DNA from 2 places in the Neobacillus sp. K501 genome. Region 2 is predicted to be linked to the other one. Evidence: riboswitches for the same ligand, from Rfam matches in the RefSeq annotation. Region 2 holds a riboswitch; the other holds the start of a gene.
The links. A riboswitch is a leader RNA that binds a small molecule or an ion and turns the genes downstream of it on or off. The one in region 2 is predicted to bind S-adenosylmethionine.

Region 1: it holds a riboswitch for S-adenosylmethionine, as region 2 does, so the genes downstream of both, metK (methionine adenosyltransferase) here and ACWM35_RS15900 (homoserine dehydrogenase) in region 2, are expected to answer to the same signal.

The regions. Positions count from the first base shown of each region.
Region 1 is NZ_JBSLYA010000002.1:641,866-646,301, forward strand. It holds gene asnB (asparagine synthase (glutamine-hydrolyzing)) at 1-789, opposite strand, end outside; gene metK (methionine adenosyltransferase) at 1,018-2,217, opposite strand; SAM riboswitch class I at 2,500-2,626, opposite strand; gene pckA (phosphoenolpyruvate carboxykinase (ATP)) at 2,846-4,432, shown strand.
Region 2 is NZ_JBSLYA010000007.1:19,235-23,670, reverse strand. It holds gene argH (argininosuccinate lyase) at 1-142, shown strand, start outside; gene ACWM35_RS15910 (hypothetical protein) at 292-765, shown strand; gene ACWM35_RS15905 (hypothetical protein) at 779-1,366, shown strand; SAM riboswitch class I at 1,488-1,597, shown strand; gene ACWM35_RS15900 (homoserine dehydrogenase) at 1,667-2,680, shown strand; gene ACWM35_RS15895 (YfhD family protein) at 2,731-2,919, opposite strand; gene ACWM35_RS15890 (YfhE family protein) at 3,024-3,158, opposite strand; gene recX (recombination regulator RecX) at 3,303-4,112, shown strand; gene ACWM35_RS15880 (SDR family NAD(P)-dependent oxidoreductase) at 4,123-4,436, opposite strand, start outside.

The DNA.
Region 1 (4,436 bases), on a different contig from region 2:
AAGGAATGCACCAACCGGTACATCACTTCTCATATGCATTTTTACCGAATCAAACATTACATCTCTAATTTCTTTTGTAAATTCAGCCTCAGTTTTATTTACCGGTTGAAAATGTGCTTTCCAATAGCGTTTAATATCCATTGGTGAACCAATTTTCTTAGTAAAATAATGCCCCGGCTCGAGCTTCTTAATTCCCTTTGTCATGGTTCTTGGTTCAGGAACGAATTGATAGGTTAAATAATGCTGCAGGGATTCATAGTCTAACTCTTCATTTTCTAAAGCAAGGAGAATGCTTTTTTTCTCAGAAGCAAAAAATGTTTTTTCGCCTTCATTAAAATAGAAAAATGGTTTAATTCCAAAAGGATCACGCGCCCCATAAAGGGTTTGTTCTTGCTTATCCCAGATGACAAACGCAAACATCCCACGCAATTTTTCAACTGCTTTTTCCTTGAGATGACTATAAAGGGCAATAATGACTTCCGTATCCGAGTTCGTTGCAAATGTTAATCCTTCTTTGAGAAGTTCTTCACGTAATTCCACATAATTATAAACTTCTCCATTAAAAATGATCCAATAGCGCTCATTTTCATACGTTAATGGTTGATGTCCACATTCTATATCGATAATACTCAAACGGCGGAAACCAAATTGAATATTCTCATCATAGTAAAAGCCATCATCATCTGGACCACGATGGGTAATTAAATCATTCATATTTTTAAATTGTTGTTTTTGATCATCACGATAGTTTTGTGCTTTGTCATGTACACAACCAATAAAACCGCACATTATGTACCTCACCTACTCCATTTCTAAATATCCATTCTAATAAACATACCTTCTAATACTACCACTATTTATTTGAAAATGGCAGTGAGAATGGTTGGAAAAATGAATGATAATATTTATTTTTCACGATATCCGTTTATCTTAAACTTAGACGTAAAATAGAAAACGGGAGTTACATGTAAAATGCAACTCCCAGTAAAAATTCTAGCTTAACTACAGCATTTTTTATTAAATGTTAGCTTGTGTACGAAGTGATTCAGCCTTATCTGTACGCTCCCAAGGAAGATCCACATCACTACGGCCAAAATGTCCGTAAGCAGCTGTTTGTTTATAGATTGGGCGACGAAGATTTAACATATTGATAATTCCAGCTGGGCGAAGGTCGAAGTTTTCGCTGACAAGATCAACTAGTACTTCTTCACTAACTTTTCCAGTACCAAATGTATCAACAGAAATGGAAACTGGTCTTGCAACACCAATCGCATAAGCAAGCTGTACTTCACATTTGTCAGCCAGTCCAGCTGCTACAATATTTTTCGCTACGTAACGTGCTGCATAAGCTGCAGAGCGGTCAACTTTTGTTGGATCCTTACCAGAGAATGCACCGCCGCCGTGACGAGCATAACCACCATAAGTATCAACAATAATTTTACGGCCTGTTAAACCAGCATCCCCTTGTGGTCCACCAATAACAAAACGGCCTGTTGGGTTAATGAAATACTTTGTATTTTCATCAATCAGTTCTTGTGGAACAACCGGATTAATGACATATTCTTTAAGGTTACGTTGAATTTGCTCTAATGTTACTTCAGGGTGGTGCTGTGTAGAAATAACAATGGTGTCAATACGAACAGGCTTGTCGTTTTCATCGTACTCAACCGTTACTTGAGTTTTACCATCTGGGCGAAGGTAAGGAAGAAGCTCATCTTTACGAACCTCTGTTAAACGGCGTGCAAGCTTATGTGCTAATGAAATCGGAAGAGGCATAAGCTCTTTTGTTTCATTACATGCGTAACCAAACATTAAACCTTGGTCACCAGCACCGATTGCTTCGATTTGCTCATCCGACATTAAACCTTCACGTGCTTCGAGTGCTTGGTCAACACCCATCGCGATATCAGGTGATTGCTCATCGATTGAAGTTAATACCGCACAAGTTTCAGCATCAAAGCCGTATTTTGCACGGGTATAACCAATTTCTCTTACCGTTTCACGAACAATTTTTGGAATATCAACATAAGTAGAAGTCGTGATTTCCCCTGCAACTAATACTAAACCAGTTGTTACTGAAGTTTCAGCAGCAACACGGGCATTGGCATCCTTTGCTAAAATAGCATCTAAAATTGAATCAGAGATTTGGTCACAGATCTTATCCGGATGACCCTCAGTTACTGATTCAGAAGTGAACAAACGACGTTTCTTGGACATCTGAATTCCTCCTATATAATGATATAAAGTGAGGTTATCTGTGTGGGTAATATGTATAACCTTGCCGTTTAACCTCGGGTTGATACGGAACTCATTCCCTTAGTAGTATGAAATAAACAAAGGATTTTTATGAATAGAAAAGCAAAAGCGCCTAGACGCTGGAGCTAGACAAAATCCCTCTGAAATTCTCATGATGGAAACAAAGATTAGCGATTAAAGTCACGAAATCACAATAAAAAACCTTTCCGTCATCTGAGGAAAGGTTGATTTACGCGCCTTTCACTCTTATCGTTCAAGGCATAGCCTTGCTTCAGGTTTAGCACCTTTGCTCGAGAAATAAATTCGTATTACTCGATTGCAGGTTGCTGGGTTTCATTGGGCCTGTCCCTCCACCAGCTCGGGATAAGAGAGTATCCGTTCAAGGTAGAATCATACCGCACAATGTCGAACTGTGTCAATGAATTTTTTAAGGATTCCCCCGACAAAAAAAGAACTTTTTCCAATAATATTATATAGTATTAAATACAACCTAATTTCGTTAATTAGTATAGACTATTGAATCTAATGTGTTATACTATTTGTATGGATATATTACTGATAAAAACATAAAAAAGGAAGGGTACCCTCGATGAATTCTGTTCATATCCCAAACGAATTAACTCAATTATTAGATGGAAGTAACGTGCAACTCCAACTTTCTGTACCACAATTAGTTGAAAAGATTTTGTCTCGAAATGAAGGAAAGTTGACTTCAACAGGAGCTATTAGTGTTTCTACTGGTAAGTACACTGGACGTTCTCCTCAAGACAAATTTACAGTGATGGAAAAATCAACGAAGGATAAAATTGCATGGGGTTCTTTAAATCAACCGATTTCAGAGGATGTATTCCAAAACCTGTATCATAAAGTATTGGATTACTTAAAACAAAAAGAAGAAATTTTCGTTTTTAAAGGATTTGCAGGTGCGGATAAAAAATCCCAGTTACCGATTCAAGTTGTAAATGAATACGCTTGGCATAATCTTTTTGCCCATCAATTATTTATCCGTCCAAGTGATGAAGAATTATTAACACATAAAACAGGTTTTACGGTAATCTCTGCCCCAAATTTTAAAGCAGATCCTGCAGTTGACGGTACAAACTCTGAAACTTTTATTATTATCTCCTTCGAACAGCGGACTGTTTTAATAGGCGGTACGGAATACGCAGGCGAAATGAAAAAATCTATTTTCTCCGTCATGAACTACTTATTGCCTGAAAATAATATTTTCTCGATGCATTGTTCTGCAAATGTGGGACTTGAAGGAGATGTAGCATTATTCTTTGGTCTATCTGGTACTGGAAAAACTACGCTATCAGCAGACCCTAATCGCCGCTTAATTGGTGATGACGAACACGGGTGGTCCTCTAATGGAGTGTTCAATATTGAAGGCGGCTGTTATGCCAAAACAATCAATCTTTCACGTGAAAAAGAGCCACAAATTTTTGATGCTATTCACTTTGGCACCGTGCTTGAAAATGTCATCCTCAATCCAGAATCTCGCATCGCGGATTACGATGATGCTACGCTAACTGAAAATACGAGAGCAGCCTATCCGATTCAGGCTATCGATAATATTGTTCAGCCAAGTATTGCTGGTCATCCGAATACGATTGTCTTTTTAACGGCGGATGCCTTTGGTGTGTTACCTCCTATCTCAAAGTTAACGAAAGAACAAGCGATGTACCATTTTTTAAGCGGTTACACATCTAAGCTTGCTGGAACAGAGCGGGGCGTTACTTCACCTGAAGCAACCTTCTCAACATGCTTTGGTGCGCCGTTCCTGCCGCTTCCTGCCACTCGTTATGCAGAAATGCTTGGAGAAAAGATTCTTGAACATAATGCGAATGTCTTCCTGGTGAATACAGGCTGGACGGGTGGAGAATACGGAGTGGGCAGCCGGATGAAGCTCTCCTATACAAGAGCAATGGTTCAAGCTGCACTTGAAGGTGAACTAAATCATGTGGAAACCGTAAAGGATGAAATTTTCGGTTTAAATATTCCTCTCCACATCGCCGGTGTTCCTGATGAAGTTCTACAGCCGTACAAAACTTGGGCTGATTCTGATGCCTATGAAACGAAAGCAAAAGAATTGGCTGGAAAATTCCGCGAAAACTTTAAAAAGTTTACGAAACTATCTCCAGAGATAGAAGTAAAAGGCGGACCTATTGCCTAGCTAG
Region 2 (4,436 bases):
GTTTAGTACGTTATTTGAAGAAGATATTTACACAGTCTTATCACCCGAGCATGTTGTCGCTGTACGCAACAGCTTTGGAGGAACCTCGCCCGAGCAGGTGATGGAACAAATTCAGTTAGCTACAAATAAACTAAATAAATAATTGAAAAAGCAGAATAGGTATTCTTGGTACTATTCTGCTTTTTTCAATTGGAAGATAAAGTATACATACTTGTGAATGATTCAGAAATCGTTAATAATGAAAAAGTAAATAGATTTATAGAACTATCGTAATAGATTAAGGAGGAAAGTATGGATAAAATAGCGTTAATAATTTCGATCATTTCATTTATCGTATCAGTCATTACTAGTTACATAACTTATCGATTTAATAAAATTACGATTAGGAATACGGCTATACTTGAGCACAACAAGCTCCTTTTAGAAATAGATAAAATCTTAATTGATGAACCTGAGTTATGGGGGATTTATGATAACCATCCGTTATCTAAAAAAGAAAATAAAGAAGATCCCTTCCTACAAGCAAAGCAAGAAGCTTTTATTTATTATTATTTGAACCTGTTTGATGTAATTTTTGAATTTTATCATAGACAAATTGTTCAAAATAGAAATGACAAAAAACAATGGAAGGCATGGACACAATTTATCGAGCATTTCTTAGAAGGCTGTTCACAGGCACGTGATACGATTAAAAAATCATATCATTTATATGATGTTGATCAAGGCGATTTTTACAAGGAAATGATTGAGAAAATTGAAAAGTAAAGGAGTGCAAATTGTGAATGAACAATATGAAAAATCCAATCTTTATAAGATAACGAAAGCATCACTTAGTGACATTCCTAGTATGTTAGAGCTTAATTACAAAATTTACCCAGCAGAATGGCATGTTTCTGAAGATTATGTGATGAAAATAATGAAAAAAAACCCTGAGGTTTACAATGTTTTAAACACAGACATGGGAACCAAGGGAATATTTAGTTTATTTCCATTAAAAAAAGAAACGTACGATTCCATACTGAAGGGAGAACTTGAGGAATCGGATTTATCAGAATATATTTTAGATTATCAGGAACCAAAGGATGTCTATTTATATTTAATTTCGTTGATCGTCGATATCCATGACGGGAATCGGAAACAATTTGCAAAGAAAATTATTCAGGGGATACCGGAAGAATTAAGGAGATTGGCAAAAAAGGGAATAAACGTTAAAGAAATAGGAGCGATTGCTATTTCACTCGATGGGGAAGCAATACTCCCTAAAATTGGATTTAATAAAGACGAGGATATACTTGCATTACATAACCATAAATATCCTGTTTTTAGAGCTTCTATTGAAGAGATCACTCGAGCAATAGTTATATAGTTTTGGAATTTAAAGTACTCAGATTGAATCTTGAGTAAATGTAATATTCAATATATATTGACAGTTTTAGAGGAATCAACTAAAATTCCTAATAATATGATAATAAAAAAAGTACATAAAACTCTTATCCAGAGTGGCGGAGGGACATGGCCCGATGAAGCCCGGCAACCATCAAGTAATCTTGAAAAGGTGCTAATTCCTGCAGGTTAATATTAGCCTGGAAGATAAGAGGAGGAAGCAAACCCTCTTCTTATGAAGAGGGTTTTCTTTTTTTAATATTCTTTCAAAGGGGTGTAGGAAATGACGGTAATCAAAGTGGCAATACTGGGATTTGGAACAGTCGGAGAAGGAGTTTATCGAACGATTCATTCACATGCAGAAGAGCTAAAGACGGTTTTAGGGAAAAAGGTAGAGGTAGCGGCCGTCCTCGTTAAGAATAAGCAATTGGAACGAAATATTGCCGAGGATATTTTGATTACCGATAATATGGATGAGATACTACAGCTGCCAAAGCTGGATGTGGTTGTTGAAGCAATTGTCGGCCGAGAACCAGCCTTTACTTTTTTAAAAAAAGCTATAGAGAAAGGCATTCACATTGTGACTGCAAATAAAGAAATGCTTGCACATCATGGAAGAGAGCTGCAGAAGCTTGCGGAAGATAAAAATGTTTCTATTGGCTATGAAGCAACCGTTGCTGGAGGAATCCCAATTATCCAAACCATCAGGCAATTACTAAAGGTAAATCGAGTTCAAAAGGTTCAAGGAATCCTTAATGGGACATCAAATTTTATCCTGACAGAAATGAGGGAGAAGCAGCAATCCTTTGAAGAAGCGCTTTTGCTGGCGAAAGAGAAGGGCTTTGCTGAAGCTGATCCGACCAATGATGTGGAGGGCTTTGATGCTTTTTATAAAACGATGATTCTCAGCAGAATTGCTTTTGGTGCGGAACCGAATTGGAAGGAAGTTGAAGTGGAAGGGATTACCTCAATAACTAGTAATCTTATGGAAGCATCAATAAAGGATGGCCTACGATATAAACATATAGCTCACATAAGTAAGGAAGGCAGTGAAATTAAGGCCGTTATTAAGCCTGTATTAGTGAACCAATCCCATCCATTTTATCATGTAGAAGGGGTACAAAATGCTGTAAATGTTTCTACTGACATTGTTGGTGACATCACCTTACAAGGTCCTGGTGCAGGCATGTTCCCAACCGCCAGTGCGGTTATTGAGGATTTGGTCTATATTTGTCAAAATAAACCGAGTAAAAATAGAATTCGAAAAGCTGAATCTGAATCGTTAGCAGTTTATTAAAGGCTTAAAAGAGAAGCATAAGACCGCTGCTTCTCTTTTATGAATTTTTTTTACTTTCTTCTTTTGTTTGTTACACGTTGGTTAGCTGCATTTGCACGAGCAGTAGCTTCGAGATCTGCTCCGTCTGCAAATTCAGCGGAATATTCCACATCAATTCCGTCTGACTTCATGTTTTTTGGCACTTGTGGAAGTGACCCTTTATTTTTATCACGTGTTTTATGTCCTTGCGCACGACCCATTAATAAAACCCCTTTCAAAATGAGCTAACAGGGACCTAGAAAGGTTCCCTTATTAGCATTTACTTTTGAAAAGGGTTCATGAATGGAAAAAACTCCAAAAATCCTTATAGCTTTGTTTTTCTATCAGTAAATCCGCCTGCACGGTCTGCCATTTTAAATTCACGTTGATATAATACCTCTTGTGTACTCGTTAAGCTGTACTTCCCTCTATCCTTATCCTTTTTCTTCTTTTCAGCCATATTGCTCATTCCTTTCAACATGTATTGTTAATCGATAAAGCTAAATGGTAAAAAATAAATCACATCTTCCATTTTTACCTATTAAGAAAGGAATGATACAAACTATCGTGAAAAATATGGTAAAGTTATCTTGAGGTGAAAAGGATGGCTATAATTACGAAAATCACCACTCAGAAGAAAAATCAGGATCGGTTTAATATTTTTATGGATTACGGCAAAGGTGAGGAATATGCCTTTAGTGTCGATAGTGATGTCTTAATTAAATTTCAATTGAAAAAGGGCATGGAGCTTGATGATTTTTCGTTTTTAGAAATTCAGTATCAAGATGATATTCGCAAGGCGTATAATCTCGCCATTCATTATTTGGCTCGAAGAATGAGAACCGAAAAGGAAATAAAAGAGTATCTCCTTCAAAAAGAAATGGAAGAACCAGCAGTTAATGAAGCTCTCCATAAATTGGCAAGTCAAAAATATATCAATGACGAGGAATTCGCTTTTTCCTATGTAAGAACGCAAAAAAATACAACAGATAAAGGCCCAGATGTAATTACCAGCGAATTAAAGGAAAAGGGTGTAACCCAAAATATCATTCACAATGCGTTAAAAGAGTATCCACAATCAGAGCAAATTGAAAAAGCGACGAAGCTATGTGAGAAATTTTTTATTAAGAATAAAAAGGAGTCTGAGCGAATTTTGCGACAGAAGGCCGAGCAAATGATGCTTAGGAAGGGATACCCCTTTGCTGTCATCCAAATTGCCATCAATGAAGCTGAAGTTGAAAAGGATGACGATGAAGAGATGGAAGCAATCCAACACCAAGGTGAGAAAGCTCAGAGGAAGTATAGTAAATACACTGGATTTGAATATGAGCAAAAAATGAAGCAAGCCTTATACCGAAAAGGCTTTTCAATGGAACTTATTGAAAAATATTTAGCTGAAAATGGAAAATCATGACGCACTCACGTCATGATTTTTTACTTTCAATAATAATCGAATCCTGGTCAAGTTGTTTAAAAATGAGATCGGCTACTTCCCGTGGAGATCGTAAACGAGAGGGGTCTGATATATGAGTGCTGCCTGCCCAAAATGGAGTATTCATCCCACCCATATAAACTGCTTTAATTGCTAGATTACTTCCCTCGTATTCCTTTTGCAAGCTTTCCGTAAACCCTCTTACGGCAAATTTACTTGCTACATAAACAGCTTCATTGACTTTTCCTCTAAGACCAGCTGTTGAAATGATATTTATTATTTGACCTTCATCTTGCTTAGCTAGAA